2 regions of the Shewanella sp. 10N.286.52.C2 genome follow, and region 2 is predicted to be linked to the other one. Evidence: predicted binding sites of a transcription regulator. Region 2 holds the regulator's gene; the other holds the start of a gene.

Region 1 (15,410 bases), on a different contig from region 2:
GATAAACCGCTGATCCTTGGTGGTGTTACTGTGCCATACGAAACAGGTTTAATTGCTCACTCTGATGGTGATGTAGTGTTGCATGCAGTAAGTGACGCCATACTTGGTGCCATGGCTTTAGGTGATATAGGTAAACATTTCCCTGATACCGATGCCGAGTTTGAAGGTGCTGATAGCAGAGTATTATTGCGCCATTGTGTTTCATTGGCACAAGCTAAACAATTTAATATAGGTAACCTTGATGTCACTGTTATTGCGCAAGCGCCAAAAATGTTGCCACACATTGAAGCCATTAGACAATGTCTGGCTGAAGACCTATGTACCCATATCGATAATATTAATGTGAAAGCCACCACCACCGAAAAACTGGGCTTTACAGGCCGCAAAGAAGGCATCGCAGTTGAGTCGGTCGTCCTTATGGTGCGAGATTAACACTGATAAACGACGATATTACGTCTATTAACGTCACGTAAGCTAATTGCACTCAATAGCTGCAATTACATCATTAGCTCATTTGAGAAGAAACATGACTCCGTTATTTTATTTATTTGGTAAGCCTGATTGCACTGCAGATCTACGCACAGTAAACAGTGACTTTATCGTTAAAGAAATGCTGCCTTTTAGCCCAACTGGCGAAGGCGAGCATCATATGATCCATGTTCGTAAAGATGGCTTAAATACCACGCAAGTGGCAGAAATTTTAGCTAAGTTTGCCAAAGTGCATCAAAAAGAAGTGACATACGCAGGCCAAAAAGACCGAAACGCTGTGACAGAGCAATGGTTTGGGGTGCGTATTCCAGGGAAAGAAACCCCTGATTGGCAATCGCTGTCTGATGAGCACTTAACCATCTTATCAAGCCAACGCCATAGTAAAAAACTGCGTATTGGCGCACTGCTGGGTAATCGGTTTGAACTGATTTTACGAAATGTGTCCGATAAAGCAGTGCTTGAGCAACGGATTTTAAAAGTGGCTGAAATAGGCGTACCTAACTATTTTGGAGAGCAGCGTTTTGGCCATAAAGGTAAAAACTTAGTTTTCGGCCAGCAAATGCTCGCGGGTAAAAAAGTTAAAGATAGAAAAAAACGCAGCATGTATTTATCTGCAGTGCGCTCTAATGTGTTTAACACTGCTGTGTCGTACCGTTTAAGTAAAAATGGTATTGCGCCTATTAATGGTGATTGTGTCATGTTAGCGGGCAGTAAAAGTTTTTTTGTCGCGCAGACATGGGATGAGGCCACAATGAAGCGTTTAGCTGACAATGACATTCAATTGTCTGCGCCATTGTGGGGCAGAGGCGAACTCCCCACTCAAGGGCTTGCATCAGTAGTTGAACAAGCTGCATTAGCTGAGTTAAGCACCGATTTAACCGGGCTTGAGCAAGCGGGTTTAGAGCAAGAACGTCGACCATTATTATTAAAGCCTCAAGCGCTAAAATACCGGTTTGAAAATGATGATGTGTTAGTCATCGAGTTTATTTTACCAGCAGGTAGCTATGCGACCTCAGTATTGCGTGAGCTACTGGATTATCAAGATGTTCAAGAAGTGCAGCGACAACAAATGGTGGCAATGCAGCAGCAAGAGCAAGCGCAGCAATTTGCAAATAGCGTTACAAATGACGCAACTAAAAGCACTCTAGAAGGTTAAGTGATGATTAACATATTGGTCAGCAATGATGACGGCGTTACAGCTCCAGGGATCAAAGCCCTAGCGGCAGAGTTAACCAAAATTGCTAATGTGTTAGTCGTGGCGCCTGATAGGAATTGTTCAGCAGCCAGTAATTCTTTGACCTTGACTAATCCATTAAGAATTAATAACTTAGAAAATGGCGCTATTGCTGTCAATGGCACACCGTCAGATTGTGTCCATTTAGCCATTAGAGAATTATGTCCAGTAGAGCCTGATATTGTGGTGTCAGGCATTAATGCTGGGGCGAATATGGGTGATGATACCCTGTACTCAGGTACGGTAGCCGCAGCAATGGAAGGACGCTTTTTAGGCCTACCTGCGATAGCGGTATCATTAGTGGGCAAAGAATTACGTCATTACGATAGTGCAGCAATCTATGCCGCTAAAATAGTGCAAGGTTTACTTGAGCATCCTATTAATAACGATCAAATATTAAATGTAAATGTGCCCGATTTACCGCTAGAACAAATCAAAGGCATGAGAATTACTCGCTTAGGCTCAAGACATAAAGCTGAAGGCATGATCAAAACTCAAGATCCTGCAGGAAGAGATATATATTGGCTTGGGCCTCCGGGCAAAGAACAAGATGCTAGCGCTGATACAGACTTTGGTACAGTTGAACAAGGTTATGTTTCAATTACTCCGCTAACGGTCGACTTAACTGCGTATGATCAGCTTGCTGACTTAGAAAACTGGATTAATAAACTATGAGCCAGGTAGCTTCAACTGTTGCCCTTAATTTAGCCAAAAAACTGCATGAAGCAGGGATCCGTAATCACACTGTGTTGCAGGCGGTATCAAATACCCCAAGGGAGTTATTTCTCGATGGGGCATTAGCCCATAAAGCTTACGAGAATACCGCTTTACCTATTGGGCAAGGCCAAACTATCTCTCAGCCTTATATTGTCGCTAGAATGACGGAGTTATTACTACAACATAACCCTGCTAGAGTGCTTGAAATTGGTACTGGTTCAGGTTACCAGGCAGCGATTTTAGCGCAACTGGTACCTCAGCTTTGCACAATTGAGCGGATCAAGGCGCTACAAATTCAAGCGAGACAACGTTTAAAGCGCTTAGATTTACATAATGTGTCTTTTAAATATGGTGACGGTTGGAAAGGTTGGACCAATAAAGGCCCATTTGATGCCATTATGGTAACAGCAGCTGCAGCATCGGTACCTGAAGCATTATTGGCGCAACTGGCTGAAGACGGCGTGCTAGTGATCCCTGTTGGCGAAGACTCGCAGCAGTTATTAAAAATCACTCGTAAACAAAATGAGTTTCAATCACAAATTATCGAAGCGGTTAAGTTTGTACCGTTAATCAATGGCGACTTAGCTTAACAGTGATGCAAGGGCGATATTTCAAAAGTATGATGGAGACAATGTTGAAGTGTCGTAATTGGCCTTGGGTTACAATTTTACTGCTGTTTATTTCAGGGTGTAGCTTTCAAGCTCACAACCCTGCACCCGTTATGAGTATTTCGAGTAATGCTGGTCAAAAATTTAATAAAGGCTCTATTACCTCTGGCAGTTACAAGGTAAAACGCGGTGATACTCTTTACTCAATTTCATGGGGCGCTGGGCAAGATTTTAATAAAATCGCTCAATATAATGGCTTAAAAGCACCTTATACCATCTATCCAGGACAAACATTAAAACTCACCAAGCCACAGCGCACTAAGCCTGCAGCCAAGCCTGCACCAAAACCGGTCGCTGTAGCGAACACCAAGTCAAAGCCTGCTAATAAAACGGTTGCAAAACAAACTTCAGCACAAAAAAAGCCAGCGACAACGACAAATCAAAATAGTACAAAAAAAGAGCTTGATCACAAAGCTAAGCCTGCGTATTCTGTAAAAACTACCCAAGACAAAACGGTTCAAATAGCGAAAAAATCTGTTTCAACCTTGCCAGATAAAGTAAGTCAGTGGAACTGGCCGACAAAAGGTAAGATTGTAGGTTATTTCTCTAGTACTCAGCAGGGCAATCAAGGCATAAAAATCGCTGGTTCCAGAGGCGATATTATCAAGGCTGCAGCTGATGGAAGAGTTGTTTATGCAGGTAATGCACTTCGGGGCTATGGCAATTTGGTCATTATTAAACACAATGATGATTATTTAAGTGCTTATGCTCATGCAGATGCAATATTGGTCAAAGAAAAGCAATATGTAAATGCTGGACAGACAGTTGCGAAAATGGGTAGTACAGGGACTAATCAGGTGATGTTGCATTTTGAAATTCGTCTCCATGGTAAGTCAGTAAACCCATTAAATTATTTACCTAAACGTTAACTGTTTAGTTCACATTAAAACGGAGGATACGCGCACGAAAATAACTTAATTTTTATCCGGTTTGGGAGAGCACCATATGAGCCAGAAACAAAATACTGCGGTAGCAGAAGAGCTTATGGATTTAGCTAAACAACCACAAGAGATTGCGCTGAAGGAGGCAAAAAATGCCAAGCCAGCACAGCAATCCGACATTGACCAACAAGTTCAAGATGATCTTCAGAAGAATCTTGACGCCACTCAACTATATTTAGGTGAGATCGGTTTTTCCCCTTTGCTTAGTGCAGAAGAAGAAGTCTTCTTTTCACGTAAAGCACTCAAAGGCTGCGAGAAGTCTCGTAACCGCATGATAGAAAGTAATCTAAGATTGGTCGTAAAAATTGCCAGAAGGTATAACAACCGAGGATTAGCATTACTGGATCTTATCGAAGAAGGTAATCTAGGGCTTATTCGAGCAGTCGAAAAGTTTGATCCGGAAAGAGGGTTTCGTTTTTCAACCTACGCGACTTGGTGGATTAGACAAACCATCGAAAGAGCGATCATGAATCAAACTCGGACCATTCGTTTGCCTATTCATGTGGTTAAAGAGCTTAATGTATACTTGCGAACGGCAAGACAGCTTGCGCAAAAACTTGATCATGAGCCGACGGCAGAAGAAATCGCAGACAAATTAGATGTCTCTACTAGCGATGTCAGTCGAATGCTAAAACTAAACGAAAAAATCACCTCTGTAGATACCCCACTAGGCGGGGATAACGATAAAGCATTGTTAGATGTTATTGCAGATGATGATTCAGTTGGACCAGATTATAAAGTACAGGATGAAGACTTATCTAATTCAATTGTCGGTTGGTTAAATGAGCTAAATACTAAGCAAAGAGAAGTATTAGCACGACGTTTTGGTTTATTAGGTTATGAACCATCGACGTTAGAAAACGTAGGGGCTGAAATTGGCTTAACACGGGAACGTGTGCGTCAAATTCAAGTCGAAGCGTTAAAGCGTTTGAAAGATGTATTAGGGGCACAAGGCCTATCAGTCGAAGCGTTATTTAGAAATTAACGCCAACCTTTTAAGCGATTAATTTACGCTTAGGGTTATTTACCTTTGAGGACACGAGTTGTCCTTTTTTGTTGGCTTTTTTTTACTCACTTTTATAGAGCCTGAGCATTATGATAGTTAATGAAGCTAGGTTCTAAGTATTAGTTATGAGTACTTAATCATTATAATTGTAATGAATGGGCCGTGATAAACAGCCCATTCAGATTTTACACTGAGCACAATTGCGCTCATCATTTACAAGTTTGATAGCCTTTTTAGTCCATAAAGCATATCAATTGCTTGTTTAGAGCAGTAATCATCAGGATTGATTTTAGGTTCTAAGTGTTAGTTAAGGGGACTAATTATTGTAATGAATGGGCCGTGATAAACAGCCCATTCAGATTTTACACTGAGCACAATTGCGCTCATCATTTACAAGTTTGATAGCCTTTTTAGTTCATAAAGCATATCAATTGCTTGTTTAGAGCAGTAATCATCAGGATTGACTTTAGGTTCTAAGTGTTAGTTAAGGGGACTAATTATTGTAATGAATGGGCCGTTTTAAATAGCCCATTCAGATTTTACACTGAGCACAATTGCGCTCATCATTTACAAGTTTGATAGCCTTTTTAGTTCATAAAGCATATCAAGTGCTTGTTTAGAGCAGTAATCATCAGGATTGACTTTAGGTTCTAAGTGTTAGTTAAGGGGAGTAATTATTGTAGTGAATGGGCTGTGATAAACAGCCCATTCAGATGTTACACTGAGCACAATTGCGCTCATCACTTACAAGTTTGATAGCCTTTTTAGTTCATAAAGCATATCAAGTGCTTGTTTAGGGCTGTAATCATCAGGATTGATTTGACTGAGTTTTTCAGTCGCAGCATTCGCTTCAGCTTCAGGGATAGATAAATTTAATGCTTCTTGAATTGGCATTTGCTGGCTATTGGCCAAATCTCTACTTTCTAGCATATGCAGTTTTTGTTTAGCCGCTTTGATCACATGGGCTGGAACACCCGCTAAAGAGGCCACCTGTAAACCATAGCTCTTACTTGCCGCGCCATCTTGCACTGCATGCATAAAGGCAATAGTGTCACCATGTTCGATAGCATCTAAGTGCACATTCGCTGCTGATGGGATCTGTTCCGGCAATTGAGTCAGTTCAAAGTAATGGGTGGCAAATAGCGTTAATGCCGCCACTTTTTCGGCTAAGTATTCTGCCGCTGACCAGGCTAAAGATAAACCATCATAGGTTGAGGTGCCGCGGCCAATTTCATCCATTAACACTAAACTTTTGGCCGTTGCGTTATGTAAAATATTGGCGGTTTCAGTCATTTCTACCATGAAGGTTGAGCGCCCTGATGCTAAATCATCGGAAGCACCAATACGGGTAAATATTCTATCTATTGGACCTATCACTGCTTTTTGTGCCGGAACAAAGCTGCCGATATGTGCCATTAAGGTGATTAATGCCACTTGGCGCATGTAAGTCGATTTACCGCCCATATTAGGGCCAGTAACCACTAGCATTCTTCTTGAAGGTGCTAATTGCACCGGGTTGGCAATGAATGGACTTTGGCTGACTAGCTCTACTACCGGATGGCGACCAGCTTCAATATGAATACCAATCTCGTGAGTGATTTGCGGGCAATTATAGCCAAGGGTTTCAGCTCGTTCGGCGAAATTACTTAATACATCCAACTCTGCTGCGGACTGAGCAAATAGCTGTAACTCATGTAGTTTCGGTAGTAATAAATCAAACAGTTCTTCCCATAGTTTTTTCTCAATGGCCAACGCCTTGCCCTGACTTGAAAGTACTTTTTCTTCGTACTCTTTAAGTTCTGGGGTGATATAACGTTCAGTATTTTTTAAGGTTTGACGGCGTTGATAGCTTAACGGCACTTGATCAGATTGTAGGCGGCTGACTTCAATATAATAACCGTGCACACGGTTATAGCCGACTTTAAGGGAATTAATGCCTGTTTGCTCTTTTTCTCGCAGCTCCATTTGCACTAAATAGTCATTAGCGCCTTCACTTAAACCGCGCCACTCATCAAGCTCGGCGTTATAGCCAGTTTTAATGACTCCACCATCACGAATAAGCATGGGTGGATTATCAACAATCGCTGAGGCTAAAAGCTGTTGCTGCTCAGGGAATTCTCCCAGTTTTCGCGCCAGAGTCTTCAGTTCATCTTGCTGACAATGGCTTAAGGTTTGCTGGATTTCAGGCAGCAATTCTAATGCTTGGCGTAAACGGGCAAAATCACGTGGTCGTGCACTTCTTATGGCAAGCCTTGCCATAATGCGCTCGATATCACCTAAAGCTTTCAGTTGTTGGTGTAAGTCGGCATACAAACCGCTATCAATTAGCTCGGCAACCGCTTGTTGGCGCTGATGAATATGCTGCTGGTTTCTTAATGGTTGGTGGATCCAGCGTTGCAGCATTCGACTGCCCATAGGTGTTGCCGTCTTATCTAGCACCCAAGCAAGTGTATTGTCACGCTGGCCCGACAGGTTCAAAGTTAATTCAAGGTTGCGTCTGGTCGCAGCATCTAAAATGATAGTATCAGCTTGATTAAAAAGGGTAATGCTATTGATGTGCGGCAAAGCTGTCTTTTGGGTGTCTTTGACATATTGCATTAAGCAGCCAGCAGCTTGCAGTGATAAGCGAGCATCTGTAATGCCAAAGCCATGTAAATCTTTCGTGCCAAATTGCTCCAGCAATAGCTGTATGCTGGTATCGTAATCAAATTCCCATTCTGGGCGGCGACGAATACCTTTAATGTTTTCAATTAAATGCACATCGACTAAGTCTTCGCTGTAAAGTAGCTCTGCAGGGCTGGTGCGTTGTAATTCAGCTTCTAATGTCTCAGCGTTTTCTAATTCGACTACCACGAAACGCCCTGATGACACATCTAAAGTTGAGTAGCCGAAACCATTTTTACCTTGATAAACCGCAGCTAACAGATTGTCTTGACGCTCTTGCAGTAAGGCTTCATCAGTTAAGGTGCCAGGCGTTACTATACGGACAACTTTGCGCTCAACCGGACCTTTACTTGTAGCAGGATCGCCAATTTGTTCACAAATAGCTGCTGATTGACCAATTTGGACTAATTTAGCCAAATAGCCTTCAACAGAGTGGTAGGGAATACCTGCCATAGGGATGGCATTACCACCACTTTTGCCTCTAGCGGTCAACGAAATTCCTAAAAATTCAGAAGCAAGTTTGGCATCTTCATAAAATAATTCATAAAAATCTCCCATACGATAAAACAACAACATATCGGGATGCTGCGCTTTAAGCGTCAAATATTGGCGCATCATCGGAGTGTGCTTTTCTAAATTTGGATTTTCAATTGCTGTCATTAATTTGTTGCTCTAAATATGGCTTGGGGATCGGAAAAAAGACCAATACTAATCGGCGCTCATCTTAGCAATAATTGATTTGAATCCCAATAGAGTTACTCATTTAGCGCGGTTCTGAACTGCTATTATCGAGTTGAAAGAGTATAACTATTGGCTTATTTGTCAGATGGTTAACATATTGAAACCACTGTATACAGTAGTCTTTATATACAGTGGTGTAGAAGGTTTAATTATATTTTTACTTATAAGGTATTGATATTGATATTGAAAAACCTTGTTTATTAGTGGTTTTGCAATTTTTTTTTGAGTAACTATTGATACTGTATGATTATACAGTATACTGAGCTCATATTAAGAAACAGACAAATTTATTCGTTATCAATCTCGCCAATGAGATGAGTTCGCTTAGAGGGATAATCACAATGAAAGCAGATCCAAATAAAGAGAAAGCACTGAATGCCGTGTTAGGTCAAATTGAGAAGCAATTTGGTAAAGGTTCAATCATGAAGTTGGGCGCAGACCGCACAATGGATGTTGAAACCATTTCTACTGGCTCACTTTCATTGGATGTTGCCTTGGGTGCTGGTGGTTTACCTATGGGGCGAATCGTAGAAATCTACGGTCCTGAGTCATCAGGTAAAACAACCTTAACCTTAGAAGTGATTGCAGCAGCACAGCGTCAAGGTAAAACCTGTGCGTTTATCGATGCTGAGCATGCTCTTGATCCTATCTATGCTAAAAACCTTGGTGTTGATATTGATAACCTACTTTGTTCGCAACCAGATACGGGTGAACAAGCACTAGAGATTTGTGATGCCTTAACTCGTTCTGGCGCCGTTGATGTGATCATTGTCGATTCAGTGGCGGCATTAACACCAAAAGCTGAAATTGAAGGTGAAATTGGTGACTCACACATGGGCCTTGCTGCTCGTATGATGAGCCAAGCAATGCGTAAACTTGCTGGTAACCTTAAGCAATCAAACACGCTATTGATTTTCATTAACCAAATTCGTATGAAAATTGGTGTGATGTTCGGTAACCCAGAAACTACAACAGGTGGTAATGCACTTAAGTTTTACGCCTCAGTGCGTTTGGATATTCGCCGTACAGGTGCAATCAAAGATGGCGATCAGGTGGTTGGTAACGAAACCCGAGTTAAAGTGGTTAAAAACAAAATTGCAGCGCCATTTAGGCAAGCTGAATTCCAAATCTTGTACGGTAAGGGTATTAACCGTACTGGTGAGCTAGTTGATTTAGGTGTGGCGCATAAGCTTGTTGAAAAAGCTGGTGCTTGGTATAGCTACAAAGGCGGCAAGATTGGTCAAGGCCGTGCAAATGCCGGTAAGTACCTAATTGAAAACCCTGCTGCGGCTGAAGAGATCGAAACTGCATTACGTGAATTATTGCTTAGTAAAGATAAAGAAAAAGATGCCGCCCCTGCTAAACCCGATGAAAACATCGATTTAGAAACCGGTGAAGTGTTTTAAGCCTTTGCTAGGTATTAGTAGTTAGAATTATTAAATCGCGGTGAGCTATATGCTCGCCGCTTTTTTTATCCAATTTTGCTCAGTATGTAACTCATATCTGTCAGAGGCTATATTTTGCAGTTACGCTAATGAAGCTTAACAGCGCCTATCAATTAGCTTTATAGCCACTCTTGTTAGCCGTTTTGTTAGCTGTTTTAGTTGCGGTAATTTTTTGATTACCCATAAATATGGCTATATTGCACAATCAATCAAATATTCGATGATCAAAATCGTTAAATTCCAGCCTAAAATAGCCAATCTATTGCCCTAGAATGTCGCACCTATAGTTTGTTTAAGTATATAATGTTGGCAATTTAGCGCTGACTAACAGCTTCCTGATAAATACGATTTATCCATTTTAGGGCGATTTCATGTTTCAAACTACCGCAGAACTAAGAAGTGCTTTCCTAGAGTTTTTTCGTCACAACGAACATCAAGTTGTCGATAGTAGCTCTTTAGTACCTCACAATGACCCAACTTTACTATTCACCAATGCCGGTATGAATCAGTTTAAAGACTGTTTTTTAGGTCAAGAAAAGCGTAGCTATACCCGAGCGACAACATCGCAACGCTGTGTACGTGCTGGTGGTAAACATAACGACCTTGATAATGTAGGTTACACCGCTCGTCACCATACCTTCTTTGAAATGTTAGGTAACTTCAGTTTTGGTGATTACTTCAAAGAAGAAGCCATTAGCTATGCATGGCGCTTTTTAACTGAAACATTAAAGCTTCCAACCGAGCGTTTATGCGTCACCATCTATGAAACTGATGATGAAGCGTTTGATATCTGGACTAACAAAATTGGTGTCGCCCCTGAAAATATTATCCGCATTGGTGATAATAAAGGTGCACCTTATGCGTCTGATAACTTCTGGCAAATGGGTGACACAGGTCCTTGTGGCCCATGTTCTGAAATATTTTATGATCATGGCGAGCATATCTGGGGCGGTCGCCCTGGTACTCCAGAAGAAGATGGCGATCGTTTCATTGAAATCTGGAATATCGTATTCATGCAATATAACCGTCAAGCTGACGGCGAAATGAAGCCATTACCAAAACCTTCTGTTGATACTGGTATGGGTATTGAGCGTATTGCTGCGATTATGCAAGGCGTACATTCAAACTATGAAATCGATATTTTCAAACAGCTTATTGCTAAAACGGCTGAAATCATTGGTGTCCAAGATTTAGAAAATAAATCTTTACGGGTTATTGCCGATCATATTCGCTCTTGTGCATTTTTAATTGCTGACGGTGTAATGCCGTCAAATGAAGGCCGCGGCTATGTACTACGCCGTATTATTCGCCGCGCAGTGCGTCATGGTAACAAGCTTGGCGCGACAGATACCTTCTTCTACAAATTAGTGCCAACATTAATTGAAGTGATGGGCGATGCAGCTAAAGGCCTTGTTGATGCTAAAGCAATTGTTGAAAAGTCTTTAAAAGCCGAAGAAGAGCAGTTTGCTAGAACGCTAGAGCGTGGCCTAGGTATTTTAGATGCAGCCCTTAATGCACTTGAAGCTAATATTTTAGATGGTGAAACAGCATTTAAACTTTATGACACCTATGGCTTCCCTGTCGACTTAACCGCGGATGTATGTCGTGAGCGTGATATCACCGTTGATGAAGCAGGATTTGAAGCGGCAATGGCTGAGCAGCGCAGCCGAGCACAAGCGGCTGGCAATTTTGGCACTGATTACAATGCAGGCCTTAAAATTGAAGGTGAAACCGAGTTTTGCGGTTATAGCGAGCTAAATGGTCAAGGTAAAATTACAGCTATATATGTAGAAGGTAATGCAGTTGATTCATTAACGGCAGATCAAGAAGCGGTCATTGTATTAGATAATACGCCGTTTTACGCTGAGTCTGGCGGTCAAGTTGGCGACAAAGGCCATTTAACAGTTAATGATGCTAATTTTGCTGTGACCGATACTCAAATTTTTGGTCAAGCTTTCGGTCATCAAGGCAAGTTAGTTGCTGGTGTTTTAAATGTTGGTGATAGCGTTAGCGCTGAAGTCGATAAAAAACTTCGTCATCGTACTCAGCTTAACCATTCAGTGACCCATTTATTACATGCAGCACTACGTAATGTACTGGGTAGCCATGTAAATCAAAAAGGGTCATTAGTTAACCCTGAGCGTTTACGTTTTGACTTTGCTCACTTTGAAGCGGTCACCGCAGCAGAACTTAAGCAAGTTGAAGACATGGTTAATACTCAAATTCGTCGTAACCATGAATTAAAAACTGCGGTTATGGGGATTGATGAAGCCAAAGAGCAGGGCGCAATGGCGTTGTTTGGCGAAAAGTATGACAGCGAAGTGCGTGTGGTTACCATGGGTGACTTCTCTATCGAGCTTTGTGGTGGTACTCATGTTGGCCGTACTGGTGATATTGGTTTATTCAAAATCACTTCAGAAGGTGGTATTGCAGCAGGTATTCGCCGTATTGAAGCGGTAACGGGTGCCGCAGCAATGGCTTATGTTGCTGAGCAGCAATCTCAACTTGAACAAGCGGCAAGTTTGCTTAAGTCAGATTCAGCCTCTGTTGTAGCGAAATTAAAAGCACAGCTTGATAAAGTAAAATCCCTTGAGAAAGAAATGTCGCAGCTAAAAGATAAGTTAGCTGCAGCAGCCAGTGCCGATATTGCTGGTGAAGCTGTTGAGATGAACGGCATCAAGGTATTAGTTAAAAAGCTTGAAGGTGTGGACCCTAAATCTTTACGAGGCTTGCAAGATGAGCTGAAGCAAAAGTTACCGTCATCAATTATCGTGCTCGGTATTGCTGGCGATGCAAAGGTTAACTTGATTGCTGGTGTGAGCAAAGATCTTGTCGGTAAGGTTAAAGCTGGTGAACTTGTGGCTATGGTAGCACAGCAGGTTGGCGGTAAAGGTGGTGGGCGCCCTGATATGGCCCAAGCTGGCGGAACACAACCAGAGAACTTAGATGCAGCATTAGCCTTAGTTCAACCATGGCTCAGCGAACGTTTAGGCTAACTGACAACTTAAGCCATAAGGTGTTTACGGCATTTTATGGCTTGAGTATTAGGTTGAGCTTTGAGATAGTGGTTCGGCAAGCTTATAAAGCATTCTTAGGTATCATTTTTTACGCTTTTTTGACTCAAGCTACTATAATTCTAAATTGAAGCAACTTTTATGCTTTTTTTGTACGCATAAGCAGCAATTTATTAAATTACCTGTTTTGCTTTTGTTTAAAGAATAGCCTTTAAATGTTATCAACTTGAAATAATCAGGCCGCAGGAATACGTTTTTTCTTTTTTTTGGGGTAAAAAGCTTAAAAGTTTTATTGATTTAGTGTCGTCACTAATGATTTGTATTAAGCTAACATTATTAAACGCGCATATTACGGATAGAAGCTGGTGTATGCTGATTGGACTAAAGGAGCAATCGAATGCTGATTTTGACTCGCCGTGTTGGCGAAACATTAATGATAGGTGATGAAGTGACTGTTACTGTACTAGGTGTAAAAGGTAACCAAGTACGTATCGGTGTGAATGCACCTAAAGAAGTATCAGTTCATCGCGAAGAAATTTATCAACGTATCCAGTCTGAAAAATCTGGCAACGTTACACCAGAAGATGGTGGCAATTTCTGATATATCAGACATTGTTTGCGATTTACCAATAAAGCCAGCGAAAGCTGGCTTTATTGTTTTTAGACTATTTAAGATTGTTTGCTAAAAAAAATACAAATTTTTTAAATGAATTGATGATAATTGTGGCTTAACTCATCAATGTGCTCAAAAACAGTTCAAATGAATATAAGATGCTGAAAAAGGTTTGACTTATTTTCGGCAAACAGTAATATGTGCGCCAAGAAACGGAGAGGTGGCCGAGTGGCCGAAGGCGCTCCCCTGCTAAGGGAGTATGGGCTTTAACTCCCATCGAGGGTTCGAATCCCTCCCTCTCCGCCATTTCTTAAAATAGTAAACGATGCGGATGTAGCTCAGCTGGATAGAGTACCTGGCTACGAACCAGGCGGTCGGAGGTTCGAATCCTCCCATCCGCACCATTTTCTATTGTTGTGTTTAAATTTTTTAATGAGCGGATGTAGCTCAGCTGGATAGAGTACCTGGCTACGAACCAGGCGGTCGGAGGTTCGAATCCTCCCATCCGCACCATTAAATAATTTAAAAGCTGTAAATTTTATATATGCGGATGTAGCTCAGCTGGATAGAGTACCTGGCTACGAACCAGGCGGTCGGAGGTTCGAATCCTCCCATCCGCACCATATAAAATAGTACCTAATTATGCGGATGTAGCTCAGCTGGATAGAGTACCTGGCTACGAACCAGGCGGTCGGAGGTTCGAATCCTCCCATCCGCACCATAATTCGGAGAGGTGGCCGAGTGGCCGAAGGCGCTCCCCTGCTAAGGGAGTATGGGCTTTAACTCCCATCGAGGGTTCGAATCCCTCCCTCTCCGCCATTATTTGCATATTTTAAATATGCAACTAAGCTCAATTAGCACTGAGTAAAGATTGGCAGTAAAAATTTTGCGGATGTAGCTCAGCTGGATAGAGTACCTGGCTACGAACCAGGCGGTCGGAGGTTCGAATCCTCCCATCCGCACCAGTATTAGAAAAAGCCCTGTAGTTATCTACAGGGCTTTTTTTATGCCTAAAATCCAGTCAGTCATATAAAGTGACTTTAAGTTTTCCTGCCAATATACCTACTTCACACTCACTCAAATGTCGCTAACCTGCTTTAGATCTTAAGTCAAAATGAACCACATCAAAATTTGGATAAATCCTTCAGTCATGCTGGTTAGTAGGTTCACTCTAGTTGATTAATTGTACTTAGCTTGGTTAATTAGTTTTGTATGCTTTTATTTTAACTACAACTTGATGATGAGCCATAAATTACAAAAACCACTACATATTTATGCTAAATAGAGCATCTGCACAATTTTGGTGAATATAGCTGTTCTTATTTCTGATATCTCTTTTTATATAGATCTTGTCATGACCTTATCATTTTCCTGATAAAGTAATCAAAAATGAAGATTCTTCATTATATGTGAACTATTTTTATCGAATTATCACCAAGGTGGGCTTAATCTTATTAATTTTGGTCTGACCAATTTACAAGGTGTTGGATTAATTGTTATAGGTTGGTTATATTTTTCGTCGGTAAAAAATCACAGGGTAGTTTAATCGCTGAACTGGTGGATTTTAATGGAATAAAAACAGCTTATGCTGAATGAATAATTATTCCTTTTGTTGATGCCGCATCGTTTTGGTGCAATTTATTCAGCAGACGTTATTGACGTGTAAACATTGGAACTGATCCTGTGGGCAATTTTTAATTGCACATAATGACAAGAGAGGGTTTATGACATCATCAATATCCGAGCAATTATTGGATGCCTTGGGCATGATGATAATGGGGATGAGCTTAGTTTTTATATTTTTAAGCATATTAATTATCGGCATTAATCTTGTAGCTAGATTATGTCAGTCAGACATTCAGCCTGTTGTTGCTAATG
Region 2 (15,410 bases):
CTCTGTTGAAGTAGGGCCTGCGCTATTCTTTAGCCTGCTAATCATCACCTTAAGCTTTATTCCTGTATTTGCACTGGAAGCTCAAGAAGGCCGTTTATTCCACCCACTGGCGTTTACTAAAACCTTTGCTATGGCGTCTTCTGCAATACTGGCCATCACCTTGATCCCAGTATTAATGGGTTATTTTGTGCGCGGTAATATCCCTGATGAACGCAAAAACCCCATCAGTCGATTTTTGATTGCCATATACCAGCCATTACTCAAACTGGTATTAAAATTTCCTAAATTCACCATCTTATTAGCGCTGGTCATTTTAGCCAGTGCTTACTATCCGATGACAAAGATGGGCTCTGAGTTTATGCCAGAACTCGCTGAAGGTGATTTACTTTATATGCCTACAACCCTGCCAAGTGTCAGTGCAGGTAAAGCCGCTGAAATTTTACAGCAAACCGATAGATTGATTAAAACGGTACCAGAGGTCAAAAGAGTATTTGGTAAAGTGGGCCGCGCGATGACCGCTACCGATCCTGCACCATTAACCATGCTTGAAACCACCATCATGCTTAAACCACATGCCCAATGGCGTGAAGGCGTGACCTTAGAATCTATTATTGCTGAATTACAGAGAACGGTGAAAGTGCCCGGCATGACTAACGCATGGGTGCAGCCGATAAAAACCCGTATCGATATGCTGTCCACCGGGGTTAGAACACCTGTCGGCATTAAAATATCGGGTTCAGATGTGGCCGAACTGGAAAAAATTGGCGCTGAAATCGAAGCGGTAATGAGCCAAGTGCCAGGCACAACATCAGCATTTGCGCAGCGAAGTAGTGGTGGACGTTATATCTATATTGAGCCGAAACTAAAAAATGCAGCTCGATATGGTATGACCCTAAGTGACATCCAAGATGTGGTGCAAATCGCCATCGGCGGTATGAATATAGGGGAATCAATTCAAGGTCAAGAACGTTACCCAATTAACATTCGTTATCCACGAGAGTTACGTGACAGCATCGAAAAGCTCAGAGATTTACCGGTATTAACCAAAACCGGTAAATACCTGCCATTAAGCGTCTTAGCCGACATCACCATCAGTGATGGACCGCCCATGCTTGCCAGTGAAAATGGCCGTTTAATCTCATGGGTGTTTGTCGATATTAAAGATATTTCTATCGGCGAATATATCGAGCAAGCGCAAATAGCCTTAGGCCAGCAAATCACTTTGCCAGCACGTTATAGCTACAGCTTTGCGGGTCAATATGAATATATGCAGCGTGTTGAAGCCAAGATGGAGTTAGTCATTCCACTAATGCTGGCAGTTATTTTTATATTACTGATGCTGACCTTTAACTCGTTTGCTCAAGCTTCAGTAATTATGCTGAGTTTACCCTTTGCCTTAGTAGGCAGTGCCTGGTTTTTATATTTGCTGAACTTCAACTTTTCGGTTGCGGTATCTGTGGGGATGATTGCCCTTGCGGGTGTCGCCGCTGAATTTGGCGTGGTGATGCAGGTGTATCTCAACAACAGTATAAAAGACCGAAAACATCATGACACTCTCAATAGCAAAGATGATTTACGCCAAGCATTGATTGAAGGTGCTGTAATGCGGATTCGCCCCAAAGCGATGACAGTTGCGACCATATTTTTTGGCTTACTGCCGATAATGTGGGGCACAGGAACCGGTAACGAAGTGATGCAGAAAATTGCCGCACCTATGGTTGGTGGCATGGTCACTGCGCCGCTGCTATCGCTGTTTGTTATTCCAGCCATTTATTTACTAATCTATGGTCGTAAACTCAGTAACTAGGTTTACAAAGTCACTCATAAACTCTAAAAAAGGCGCTTAAGGCGCCTTTTTATCTATAAAGCCACAAGCTGAATATAAGCTTGTTAGCTTGGTTCACTGAGTACGCCTTGCTTTTCTCGTGCCAGTTGCATCATCCTTAAAAGACCCCAAACCATAATACAACCTCCGACTCCAACCATAGCAAACAGCAGTATTGGCTTCGCCAGCATCGGATAAGCCGCTGTATCAAAACCTGCAAACAAGCCATATAAACCCGCCGCCATTAATAACGTGCCAGGAAAATCAATGACTGCCACCATGGTCATTTTCTTTTGAATTACCGCGAGTTTTTCGTCCTTTGTGAGTGTCATAAGTCTTCCTTGATTAGATTTACAGTTTAACTTTCAAGCAATTATTCTACTTCAGACGCTACCTCGGTCAATGCAATAATTGAAAAAGTGCCGCCTTGGGGATCATCAATCACCGCAAAACGACCCACATCCGGAATATCCGTAGGCGGGACACAAATTCGCCCGCCTAGAGCTTCGGCATCTTGAGCCATAGCATCACAATCTTGCACACTAAAATACAGCATCCAATGGGGCGGGGTATCACCCCACTCGGACGTCATTTGCATCATACCGCCAATGGCTTGCTTATCCACCAGCCATTGCACGTAATCAGCTATGCCCATTGAAGACATATCAAGGCTGTTAGTCTCAAAGCCAAGCGCTTGGGTATAAAAATCGGTTGATGTGGCCAGATCGCGGCACATATATTCAACCCAGCACAAAGTATTGGGCTCAAATGAGCGCTTAATGCCGATATGGTTAATGGCCTGCCAGATTGAAAATCGTGCGCCATCAGGATCTTGGCACACAGCTATAATCCCTGAATCACCAACAGAGTGAGGGCCTGCAATAATTTGTCCACCCGCAAGCCTAATGGCTTTAATTGTCGCCTCAACATCATCAACGGCAAAATAAAGCTGCCAATGGGTTGGCAAACTCTCCATCTCTTTGGGCATTTGATACATAGCCGCAATGTCATCACCCGCTAACTGCAACATAGTGTAATGACCCTCAGGCATGGGCATATCATCAGCCTGCCACTGAAATAGGCTTTGGTAGAATGCTTTCGCGGCATACCAATCATGACTGGCAAGTTCGACCCAACAAGGTTGCCCTTGTTTATAGTGTGACACCTTCATACACCTCACCCTGCTGTTGATAATGACTTATAAGAATAAAGGTTTAAGCTGAACCTAAATGACAACACTCTTTAAGTTAAGACACTTTTAAAGCTAAAGTCGAGTTGGCAATAATGGTTGGTTATTCGTATAAAAAATGACATTTAAATAATAAATACAACTTAAAATCATAGCCTTATATAGACAACAATATCAGCAAGCCATGGCTAGTCACTATCGGTCACAAGTCGTAAATTACACACACCTTTAGTCAAAATGCTAACAGTCACATCCTTACTTGCTAGAAAACGCCCATAAAAAAGCCCTTTTCAAAGGGCTTTTTGGAGGTCATTTCGGTGTTTAAACACCACTTTATCTAGCTAAAGTATTATTTATAAACTGGCAGTAACTCAGCCATCGCCAACAAATGACATGCGCCGGTGATGACACCGAATGCAATAATCACCACAATCAATGGCGTACCACCTGGGACTCTAAAGCTCTTCTCATCAGGGAACATTTTGCGCGATTTGTATGCCATCATGGCTGGCACTATCGCCGCCCAAATGGTCGCCGCTAATGCCGCAAAGCCAATGGCAATCAAGAAACCATTAGGGAATAACAAACCTAATACTGTCGGCGGAATAAAGGTGATCGCAGCTGTTTTAATGCGGCCATTATTGCTTTCTTCAAAGCCAAATAAGTCAGCTAGATAATCAAACAAGCCTAAGGTCACCCCTAAGAATGATGACGCCACAGCAAGATTAGCAAACAAGGTCAACATGGTATTAAGCCATTTACTCGCCATCACATCTGACAGAGCGCCCACTAACACACCCATATTGCCGCCCTGGGCAATAATGTCGCTGAACTGACTACGGGGAATGTTGCCCATGGTTGCCACTAACCAGCAGCTATAAATCACTAAGGCGATAAACGTACCAATAAAGATGGCTTTTAAAATCACTTTAGGTTGTTTGCCGTAATACTTAACTAGGCTTGGCACATTGCCGTGGTAACCAAAACTGGCCAGCCCAAAAGGTAGCGCCGCTAAAATATAAGGCGAGAAACTCGCCTCACCATCTGGCATTAATAATTTTGCGCTATCAATATCAATCAGCAGATTTCCGATGGCGAGAAAAAAGGTAATTAACATCCCGCCAATCATAATGGTGGTAATGCGATCAACCGCTTTGGTACTGATGATCACCACTGCAGCAAGTACGACGGCAAACACTAACCCTGCGATCGGTTGAGGTAAGTTAATCCCCATCCCCGCAAGGGTGTGATTAACAATCGAGCCACCACCACTGATGTAAGCATAGGTCAGGATGTACAACACAAAAGCAATAGATAACCCGTTAATAATCCGCCAAAACTGGCCTAAGGTTACCTTAGTTAAGGTGTCAAAACTGTCACCGGGTTTAAAATGCAAATTGGTTTCAAGTAGCATCAGACCTGACACCAGCATACAAAACCAAATACCAATTAACATGACTAATGAATAGCCAAACCACATGCCTGCACTGACCACAGGCAAAGAAAACATACCAGCACCGACTGTGGTACCGGCGATGATCATAGCACCGCCCAATAAGGATTTATTTTGCGGTTGAGATTGTGTCGAACTCATAAAATTAGTTATTACCCATGTTCCATTGTGACACTATCAACAATGGTTTTTCGAACAGATAAACGCAGCATACCATTGGCATGATCACGTATTCGGATGACTTCAAATTGATTATCGTTAGCGGATAAATACCCTAATTCTTTTAATTTCACACTCAAATTATTGTAGAGCTTTTTATCATAAAACTCAGGCGCAGTAATTCCATGTAAAGCACCTAAACGCTGAGCCAATAAATGGCTGGCGCTTTCTAAATCAGAACGCTCAATTTCTGGTTTGTAAGCCAGTAAATTAAAGATAATCGCGTAACGCTGTAGGGTCTCACTGACCGTGGCGGACAATAACATTAACTGAGTGACATTACTTTGATTGACTTCAAAGTGATCGCTACCGGAAATTAGCTTTTGTTCAACAAACAAATCAAGCACTTGATCCACATAGGCACTTAAATCTTCAATGCCCATAAACAGCTCAGCTTTCAATAATGGGTAAAAATCATTAACAATTTGCTGGATTTTTTCTCGGCTAAATTCTTCATATTGCACCAAGCAACTGGCGATTAATGAAGGCACTGCCATTAGATGAATTATGTTATTGCGATAATAGCTCATCGCAATCACTGAGCTATCTTCAATTGCGATAATTTCGCCGATGGCATCTGTGGTTGAGGTAAATTTATTCAGCGACAAACATTGCTCAACTAGGTCATGAGCTGAGCCCTCAGCCACCGACGCATACTCAGTATAAGGAACATCCTTTAAGATTTTCAGGTAGAGGTCTAGCTGGGTTTCAAGCTCACTGCGCTGCAGGGCGTTTTGCTCTGAAGCCAGCAGCGCCATACTTGCTAATGTCACCGAACTCGCTGCGGCGGCGCCATTGATGTTAGTCATCACTTTATTGGCCAATACATTTACTGCTGGCGTTAACCATGATGGCTTTTGATCCGGATCTTGAGCAATTTCTTCACGCCAATTTGGCGATTGTTGATTTAAAAATTGCTGCACATTGATTGGCTCGCCAAAGTTAACGTAACCTTGGCCAAAGTTGCCTAATTTACGCAGCGCACCAAAGACCTGCCACACTGATTCTTTTTGCTTTTTCTTACCGCTTAACTCTTTATGATAGGTGGACACTTCCATCACATGATCATAACCAAGATAAACTGGCACTAAGGTTACTGGGCGTTCAATGCCCCGCAGTACACAGTTAACTGTCATCGCTAACATGCCGGTCTTAGGCGCTAATAAACGACCGGTACGAGAACGACCACCTTCGGTGAAGTATTCAACCGAATAGCCTTTAGCAAATAACTGATCTAAATACTCACGAAACACTGCGGTATAAAGTTTATTACCGTTAAAGCTACGACGAATAAAGAAAGCACCACCACGGCGGAACATAGGGCCTGCTGGCCAAAAGTTTAAATTAATACCGGCGGCAATATGCGGCGGCACCATGCCTTGGTAATACAAAATATACGACAGCAGTAGGTAATCCATGTGGCTACGATGGCAAGGCACATAGACAATTTCATGACCATCATGATGCAGCTTACGCACTTTTTCAGCGCTTTTAATGCTAATACCGCTGTATAACTTATTCCACAACCAAGTAAGAAAGCGCTCAGCAATACGCACTAAGCTGTCTGAGTAATCCGCTGCAATTTCATCTAAATACTGAATCGCTTTTTCGCGGGCTTTGTCTTCAGGAATTTTTTTATTAAGCGCTTCTTCTTTTATCGCTTGAGCAATGGCATCAGACTTTAATAATGAGTTGAACATTGCCTGACGATTTGGCAGTTGTGGGCCTGTCATCACTTTACGTTGGCGTCTAAAGTGCACTCGCGCCACACGGATAAGTTTATGCGCAATACTGACATCAGTGCCGTGTTCATCAGCCATATAACGTAGCGACATAGCATTTGAGAATTGAATAAAGCTATGGCGACCTAAGAACAAAATCATCAACCATTTACGTAACCAGGTCGGGTTTTCACGCTCAAATACGGCTGCGGTCATGGTGTCATCTTCTTTACCAGGGATACGTCCCCAATACAGACTCACTGGCACCAATTGAATATCAAGTTGATCATTTTTTTTATGTAAGGCTAATAAGCTGGTGAAGTTATCAACAAATTTTTCGCCACTTAAACGCTTGCCAAATAGAGGCTTACGACCTTCAATACACACAATTCTAGGGGTATTTAAGCCATCAACGTCTAGTCGCTCATAAGGGCTCGGTAAGCCATATTTGGCGGTCACTTCATTTAATGCCGCAATATCACTGAGTGATTCTGTCTTCATCACATAGACCACTGGTTTATCTGGGTCTAAGTTCAGATCGGCAAAGGGATCTTCAGGCACAACAACCGTGTGCACCATCAGTTTTTGAATCCAACGTAATGATTTTGCTATGATTGAGTCAGGTTTTAACATGAGTGTTCGCATATTCAACATCAATTAATTGGCCATAGAATACCAGATAATGGTTCAGTTTCACTAACAAGGGTCTATACAGAGAATATTTGTTCAGTAAAAATAGCCATATCCGAATAACAACCAACCTATTTTCAATCAACACTACTGTATAAATATACTGTTTAAACAAACGATGTGAGAAATAGCCAATTTCATCGGTTTAAAAAGCTGACTTACCTTCATTAACTAAATAATTAAATTACAGATACTTAACCGTGCCCCCATATATAGCCAACAAGAATTAGATGATAATAGTTAAATTAATTTGGTTAATACTTGCGCGACCACCGATACTGTATATAATGACAGTCACTGTATAAAAAAACAGGAATCAATATGAGACCTTTAACGCCACGCCAAGCTGAAATATTAGAGCTAATTAAATGTAATATCGCCGAAACAGGTATGCCGCCAACTCGTGCAGAAATTGCAACTCGATTAGGCTTCAAAAGCGCCAATGCCGCTGAAGAACACTTAAAAGCACTGGCAAAAAAAGGCTGTATTGAAATTATTCCTGGTACCTCTCGCGGGATCCGCATGGTGCAGGTGGAGGAGGAAGTTGAAGCAGGCTTACCACTTATCGGCCAAGTTGCTGCAGGTGAACCTATCCTTGCTCAAGAGCATGTTGAACAGTATTTCCAAGTTGACCCAGAAATGTTTAAGCCCAATGCTAATTTCTTACTACGCGTTCGAGGCGACAGTATGAAAGACATTGGTATTTTAGAGGGCGACTTATTAGCAGTGCATAAAATGCAAACTGCCACCAATGGTCAAGTTGTAGTGGCACGTCTTGAAGACGATGTAACCGTGAAAAGATTTGAAAAGAAAGGCAATATTATTTATTTACATGCTGAAAATGCAGAATATGAGCCGATTAAAGTTGATTTAAGTTGCCAAAACCTAACGATTGAAGGGCTTGCTGTTGGCGTTATTCGTAATGGAGGTTGGTTATGAACACATTAATAGGCAATGCACCGCGTCACCCTGGATTATGGGTAGATATGGCATCTGATCCCTTACCCACTAAACAAGGGATTGAAACCAAGCGCACCCAAAACCAAGGCTTAACTGAATTGACTCAATTATGCAGTCAGTTAGCCATTTTAAGTCAGCAAGGCCGTTGGATTGTACTGATTAATCCGCCGCATATCGGTTATAAGCAAATTCTTGCTAATGCCAATGTTCGTATGGACAGAGTATTGTTAGTTCACACCAAAGATGAAGTCGAAACCCTGTGGGCGATGGAAAAAGCGCTCACTAACGGTACTTCAAGTGCAGTAATTACTTGGACACCACCATTAGATGCCCGCGACAATCGCCGCATTCAATTGGTTGCCAAAAATGCCTTAGCCCAAGGGATTATCATTGAAGATGTAAATACTCACTTACCTGAAGGCGACCCATTAACGCAAACTTTAGCAGTACCGACTCGGGTAAACCTTACCTCGTTTCACTAGTAAAATATGACTAAAAAAGCCCTTCACTACGCTGAGGGGCTTTTTTTTGCACTTTTTTCAGCAAATTAGATGATAAAGTGATCTTGATCAATATTTAATCTCCAAGTAATGTAGTTAACAAGGTAGTAACAATTTATCGTACTGCCGAGAATAAATGTCAAAAAGATACAAACGCTATTAAAAGATTGAGCTGGTACCGTGCGGTATAGAAAGCCTTGAATGTAAAGCGTCAAATATAATTGATAAGTTCAGTATTAGGTACAAGTGTGGCACCGTAACGTAATAACATAATTGAGTTTTCAAGCTCAAAGCCACCGTGTACTTTGAAATGATCAAACTTTTTCGGGTATGAAAAGTTTGCATAGAGCAGAGTATTACTGTGTGGCTTTTCTTTGTAATTGCAATTCGCAATTAGCAGAGGAGTAGTCTTGTGAAGCGATTGTTGTACGGATTAATGGTGGCGTTGCTTGCAACCCCACTCACAGCGGCAGAGATGCCCTTAAACATGACTCAAGGTGTAACAGAGATCAGTGGCCAGGTTTACGACCTGCATATGATTATTTTGTATATCTGTTGCGCCATTGGTGTCGTGGTCTTTGGGATCATGATTTATTCCATGATCTATCACAGAAAATCTAAGGGTGCAGTTGCAGCCGACTTTCATGACAGTACCAAGGTTGAAATAGCTTGGACAGTATTGCCATTTCTAATCCTAATTGGCATGGCAATCCCAGCAACAAAAACGCTGATTGCTATGGAAGATCCCAGCGATGCTGAACTGACAGTCAAAGTGACGGGCTCTCAATGGAAATGGCATTACAGCTATTTCAATGAAGATGTCGAGTTTTTCAGTTTATTATCTACCCCAGCAGACCAAATTACTGGCACCGCAGATAAAACCGACACCTATCTTTTAGAGGTCGATAAGCCGCTGGTTTTACCAATAAATCGTAAAGTACGTTTTTTAATGACCTCGGATGACGTTATCCACTCTTGGTGGGTACCAGCATTTGCCGTTAAAAAAGATGCAAATCCTGGTTTCATCAATGAAGCTTGGACTAAAATCGATAAAATAGGTACTTATCGAGGCCAATGTGCCGAACTATGCGGTAAAGATCATGGCTTTATGCCTATTGTTGTTGAAGCCGTCTCAGAAGCAGACTTTGACCAATGGCTAATCGACCAAAAGCAATTTGCTGCTGATGCTAAAGCCGCTGCACAAGCCTCACTGAGCCAAACCCTTAGCTATGACGAGTTAATGGCCCAAGGCGAACAAATCTACATGGGTCGCTGCGCGGCTTGCCACCAACCTAATGGTGCTGGTTTACCTGGCGTCTTCCCTTCCCTTATTGGCAGTCCAATGATTAAAGGCCCAGTGTCTGGCCATATCGATATTGTCGTTAATGGTAAGCCTGGCACTGCGATGCAAGCGTTTGCCAAGCAGCTAACGGCAACTGAAATTGCTGCAGTAGTCACTTATGAGCGTAATGCTTGGGGTAATGACTCTGGCGATACCGTGCAAGCGGCTGATGTGAGTGGCAATGGGACAAATTCTAGCGCTACACCAACCACTGCAGACGCTCCTAGTGCAGGCACTTCTACCGCAGACACGTCAACGCCTGTGACTTTACCAGCAAGCTTACCTACAGCTGAACAACTTGAAGACACTGCAACACAAGCTGTGACTGAAGCGGCAACACAAGCAGCAGAAGTTAAAGCTGTGGTATTGGATGACTTGACGATGGATGAGTTAATGACCATGGGCGAGCAAGTCTATATGACTAGCTGCGCTGCATGTCACCAAGCTGCTGGTACTGGCTTACCTGGCGCGTTCCCTTCATTAGTAGGCAGCCCACTCATCGTCGGTCCAGTGACGGATCATCTTAATATTGTCATCAATGGTAAACCTGGCACGGCAATGCAAGCATTTAACTCGCTACTTACGCCACAACAGCTTGCTGCAGTGGTGACTTATGAGCGAAATGCCTGGGGTAATAACTCTGGCGATGCAGTTCAGGCTGCTGATGTTGTTGGTCACGGAAAGTAAGGGATTAAAATGAGCACAATTACACAAGATTCACCAGCCGCTCACGACGATCACCATGATGACCATCATCATGGGGCGCCAAAAGGCATTATGCGCTGGGTTTTAACCACTAACCATAAAGATATTGGTTCAATGTATCTGTGGTTTAGTTTCATTATGTTTTTAACCGGCGGCGCAATGGCCATGGTCATTCGTGCTGAGTTATTCCAACCCGGTTTACAGTTAGTTGAACCTAACTTTTTTAACCAAATGACCACAGTCCATGGCTTGATTATGGTATTTGGCGCAGTCATGCCAGCCTTTACCGGCTTAGCTAACTGGCTCATTCCAATGATGATTGGTGCGCCAGATATGGCACTACCGCGGATGAATAACTGGAGCTTTTGGATTTTACCTTTCGCGTTTGCGATTCTACTTAGCTCGCTATTTATGGAAGGTGGAGGCCCCAACTTTGGCTGGACTTTCTATGCACCACTGTCAACAACCTATAGCCCTGATAGCACAGCATTATTTGTGTTCTCAGTTCACATTATGGGCATAAGCTCGATCATGGGTGCTATTAACGTGGTGGTGACCATTGTTAATATGCGTGCTCCGGGTATGACTTGGATGAAGCTGCCATTGTTCGTCTGGACTTGGCTGATTACCGCCTTCTTGCTAATAGCAGTGATGCCGGTATTGGCAGGTGTAGTAACCATGGTACTGACTGATAAATACTTTGCCACCAGCTTCTTTGATGCTGCTGGCGGCGGCGACCCTGTGATGTTCCAGCATATTTTCTGGTTCTTTGGCCACCCCGAAGTCTACATCATGATTTTACCTTCATTCGGGATTATCTCGGCCATTATTCCCACCTTTAGCCGTAAAAAGCTTTTCGGTTATGCCTCCATGGTATACGCCACCTCAAGTATTGCGATTTTGTCCTTCCTAGTTTGGGCGCATCACATGTTCACCACCGGGATGCCAGTATTTGCAGAGCTATTCTTCATGTACTGCACCATGTTAATCGCAGTGCCTACTGGGGTGAAAGTGTTTAACTGGGTTGCAACTATGTGGCGCGGCTCAATCACCTTCGAAACCCCGATGCTGTTCGCCATTGCATTCATCATCTTATTCACCATCGGTGGCTTCTCTGGCTTGATGCTAGCGATCACCCCAGCGGATTTCCAATACCATGATACTTACTTTGTGGTAGCGCATTTTCATTATGTACTGGTGACTGGCGCAGTATTTTCCATTATGGCTGCAGCATATTACTGGCTACCGAAATGGACAGGATACATGTATAGCGAAACATTAGGTCGTTGGCATTTCTGGTGCAGTGTTATTTCAGTGAATGTACTGTTTTTCCCAATGCACTTTTTAGGCTTAGCAGGCATGCCACGTCGTATTCCAGACTATGCAATTCAGTTTGCTGACGTAAACCAAATTGTCTCTATTGGTGGTTTTGCCTTTGGTTTATCACAACTGATTTTCCTCGCTGTGGTACTGAAATGTATCAAGGGCGGCGAAAAAGCTGCGGATAAGCCATGGGAAGGTGCTGAAGGGTTAGAGTGGACTATTGCCAGTCCTGCGCCTTATCACTCATTTACCACCCCACCAGAGGTTAAATGATATGAGCCAGCCAACAAAATCAAACCGTAATTTACTTATTGGCCTAGTACTGGGTTCAATAGGTATGTTCGGCTTTGGTTTTGCGCTAGTGCCTTTGTATGACGTGCTTTGCGATGCCTTGGGGATTAATGGAAAAACCCAAAGTACTGCCAGCAGTTATGAGGCTGTGATGATTGATAAAGACCGTACTGTAACCATTGAGTTTATTGCCCAAGTACAAAGCAATATGCCGTGGGAGTTTGTGCCAAAAGTGAACCGCATGCAGGTTCACCCCGGCGAACTCACACGTACTGCGTTTTTAGCGAAAAACTTATCTTCAAATAACCTCGTAGGCCAAGCAATACCCTCGGTATCGCCAGGCCAAGGCGCGGCTTATTTTAATAAGACCGAGTGCTTTTGCTTCAATCAGCAACCCCTAGCAGCAATGGCCGATGCTGAATTACCGTTAATTTTTTACGTGGATGCGGATTTACCTGAATCCATTAACACTTTGACTCTCTCTTATACCCTCTATGATATTACAGACAAGCAGACTGCAGCCATAGAGCAAGGAGCAGCAAGATGACAACAAAACATGAAAACTACTACGTGCCAGCGCAAAGTATCTGGCCAATTACCGGCGCTATCGGATTATTTCTGATTGCATTTGGCGCAGGTACCTACATCCAACAACTTTCAACTGAACAATCTTCTGGCGGCTACACCCTAATCGCGGGTATTGCTGTAATTATATTTATGCTGTTTGGCTGGTTTAAAAATATCATTGATGAGTCAATGTCAGGTTTATATTCAGCGCAAATGGATCGCTCTTTTAGACAAGGCATGAGCTGGTTTATTTTCTCAGAAATCATGTTTTTCGGGGCATTTTTTGGGGCATTGTTTTACGCTCGAATGGTAGCAATACCTTGGCTCGGCGGTGCATCAAATAATGCCATGACCCATGAGGTATTGTGGCCAACATTTGAAGCCATTTGGCCGCTAGTGAAAACCCCAGATGGTACCACCACTGAAGCCATGGGTTGGGGCGGATTGCCGCTGTATAACACCCTCATTCTACTGACCTCTTCAGTCACCTTGCACTTTGCCCATGTGTCGTTAGAAAAATCAAAACGTGGCGCACTGAAGGTTTGGTTAGGACTGACTATTTTGCTGGGTATCGGCTTCTTGTTTTTACAAGTTGAAGAGTATGTCCATGCCTACCAAGAAATGGGGCTCACACTCACCTCAGGGATTTATGGTAACACCTTCTTTTTGCTAACTGGCTTTCACGGTATGCACGTCACCTTAGGCACAGTATTTCTAATAATCCTGTTCTTTAGAGTATTGAAAGGTCACTTCACCCCAGATAATCATTTCGCCTTTCAATCCGGAAGTTGGTATTGGCATTTTGTTGATGTGGTGTGGTTATGCTTATTTATTTTCGTGTACGTCTTATAAGGCTGCAAAGCTAATAAGGTCTAGGATTTGGGCTTATCCAGCCAAATCCTAAAGCCAGTAACAATAACAACATCACTAACGCAGAAAAGATCACTCGACGACCTAAATATTGGCTCATAGATTGTTTATTTTCCGCTTTAACCATAATAAATAGGGCTCTGGCTAAATTAAATAATATGAATACAAGCAGCAGTACTAAAACAAGCTTGAAAATAACTAAGGTATCTAAGGTTCCCACGGGCTCTCCTTTGCGCGTTTGGCGACTTTCTACTGGGTTATTGCTAGTTGTTACTGTGAGTGTGTTTTCTATTTTGGTCAAGCTCGGTTTATGGCAACTTGATAGAGGAATTCAAAAACAAGCTTGGCAAGCCACCTTAAGTGAAAGGCAAGCGTCCAGTGAATTGGATTACCACACTTTTTTAACGCTAGATAGCAGCGGTCCACTAACGGGTTATCGCATTAACGTCACCGCTAAGCCCGTTAATGAACAAATATTACTGCTTGATAATCAAGTTTATAACGGCCAAGTGGGTTATCTGGCTTATCAAGTATTTGCAATATCAGCCACAGAGCCATGGCTACTGGTTGAACTAGGCTTTACTGCAGCGAATAAAGACCGCCGCATATTACCCGATTTAGCGCCATTGCCTGCGGCGCAATATCAGCTCACAGGTCGAGTGTATCAGCGCCAAACCAATCCCTTAAGTGACCAACTTTATGTGGAACAATTTACAGTAGAAAACCGTGAAGTGATCCGTTTTCAAAATTTAAATCTCGTGGCCTTAGCAGAGAAAATAGGTCATCAACTGGCACCGGCAGTACTGCAGCCAGATGTAACACCAAATATGACACTAGCAAAACCTTGGACACCTATTCCACTGTCAGCCCAAAAACACCAAGGCTATGCATTGCAATGGTTCACCATGGCAGCAGTATTTTTATCGCTAATGCTATGGCTTGGTTGGAAAACATTTAAGCCTAAAATTAAGACCTAAAGTTAAAACCTAAAGTTAAAACCTAAATACAAGAGTAACTAAATTAAAAATAGTGACTTAAGTAAAAAAACTCATCCTATAACAAAAACAGTCGTAACAAGAGGAGCAAGTATGAACTCCCCAGCAAAACCTAAAGGTAACAAGACATTATATCTACTGCTGCTGGTATTTATTTTACCGGTGGCTATGGCTAAATTAGTCTTGATCCTAGATTTATATAACGGCGCCGCCACTAACAAAGGTGAGCTAATCGGCGCACAACTTAATTATCAAAACTTAGCCATGACCAACCCTGAGCCGCATATGTGGCAGCTGGTGTATTTATTACCAAACCAATGCCTAGAACAATGTCAGCAACGTTTGTATGTCATGCATCAAAGCCATATCGCCTTAGGTAAACATCAAGATCGCGTCAGCCCAATTATTTTACTCACCCCAGATAGCGACACCGCAATTTTAACTAAACTGCAAGTGCCGTTTGCTACAGCCAGTGCCAGCCCTGCAATGGCCGCATTACTGACAGAGCAGCAAATGATTATTGTCGATCCCCTTGGTAGCCTAGTCATGAAATACCCAGGTATTATGGGCGAGCAAGAAAATATTGCCCAAGGTAAGTCGATGATTGGCGATTTACGTAAGATGCTTAAACTATCGAGGGTCGGGTAATGGTGATAAAAAACCTGCTCAAATTTACCTTAGTATTTACCTTTACGGTGATATTAATGGGTGCCTACACTCGGCTGTCAGATGCAGGCCTTGGCTGCCCTGATTGGCCAGG

Evidence for each region. The regulator LexA, encoded in region 2, represses DNA repair genes until DNA is damaged. The targets are predictions, from matches to a motif close to TACTGTATNNNNATACAGTA.
Region 1: recA (recombinase RecA) is a predicted target of LexA. The motif match lies at 8,698-8,717, and genes of this name have one in related genera.

Annotation. Positions count from the first base shown of each region.
Region 1 covers NZ_MCTV01000068.1:139,307-154,716, forward strand. Annotated here, with positions in the region: gene ispF (2-C-methyl-D-erythritol 2,4-cyclodiphosphate synthase) at 1-432, shown strand, start outside; gene truD (tRNA pseudouridine(13) synthase TruD) at 527-1,645, shown strand; gene surE (5'/3'-nucleotidase SurE) at 1,649-2,398, shown strand; gene BCU94_RS18400 (protein-L-isoaspartate(D-aspartate) O-methyltransferase) at 2,395-3,030, shown strand; gene BCU94_RS18405 (peptidoglycan DD-metalloendopeptidase family protein) at 3,075-3,977, shown strand; gene rpoS (RNA polymerase sigma factor RpoS) at 4,054-5,034, shown strand; gene mutS (DNA mismatch repair protein MutS) at 5,800-8,379, opposite strand; gene recA (recombinase RecA) at 8,802-9,866, shown strand; gene alaS (alanine--tRNA ligase) at 10,277-12,901, shown strand; gene csrA (carbon storage regulator CsrA) at 13,317-13,520, shown strand; tRNA gene BCU94_RS18435 (tRNA-Ser) at 13,747-13,838, shown strand; tRNA gene BCU94_RS18440 (tRNA-Arg) at 13,860-13,936, shown strand; tRNA gene BCU94_RS18445 (tRNA-Arg) at 13,969-14,045, shown strand; tRNA gene BCU94_RS18450 (tRNA-Arg) at 14,079-14,155, shown strand; tRNA gene BCU94_RS18455 (tRNA-Arg) at 14,177-14,253, shown strand; tRNA gene BCU94_RS18460 (tRNA-Ser) at 14,260-14,351, shown strand; tRNA gene BCU94_RS18465 (tRNA-Arg) at 14,421-14,497, shown strand; gene BCU94_RS18470 (OadG family transporter subunit) at 15,257-15,410, shown strand, end outside.
Region 2 covers NZ_MCTV01000088.1:2,827-18,236, reverse strand. Annotated here, with positions in the region: gene BCU94_RS19460 (CusA/CzcA family heavy metal efflux RND transporter) at 1-1,807, shown strand, start outside; gene BCU94_RS19455 (hypothetical protein) at 1,891-2,157, opposite strand; gene BCU94_RS19450 (VOC family protein) at 2,199-2,996, opposite strand; gene mtr (tryptophan permease) at 3,364-4,608, opposite strand; gene plsB (glycerol-3-phosphate 1-O-acyltransferase PlsB) at 4,620-7,040, opposite strand; gene lexA (transcriptional repressor LexA) at 7,419-8,036, shown strand; gene BCU94_RS19430 (SulA-like leucine-rich domain-containing protein) at 8,033-8,539, shown strand; gene coxB (cytochrome c oxidase subunit II) at 8,970-10,586, shown strand; gene ctaD (cytochrome c oxidase subunit I) at 10,596-12,200, shown strand; gene BCU94_RS19415 (cytochrome c oxidase assembly protein) at 12,202-12,765, shown strand; gene BCU94_RS19410 (cytochrome c oxidase subunit 3) at 12,762-13,637, shown strand; gene BCU94_RS19405 (DUF2909 family protein) at 13,648-13,875, opposite strand; gene BCU94_RS19400 (SURF1 family protein) at 13,886-14,632, shown strand; gene BCU94_RS19395 (hypothetical protein) at 14,744-15,298, shown strand; gene BCU94_RS19390 (COX15/CtaA family protein) at 15,298-15,410, shown strand, end outside.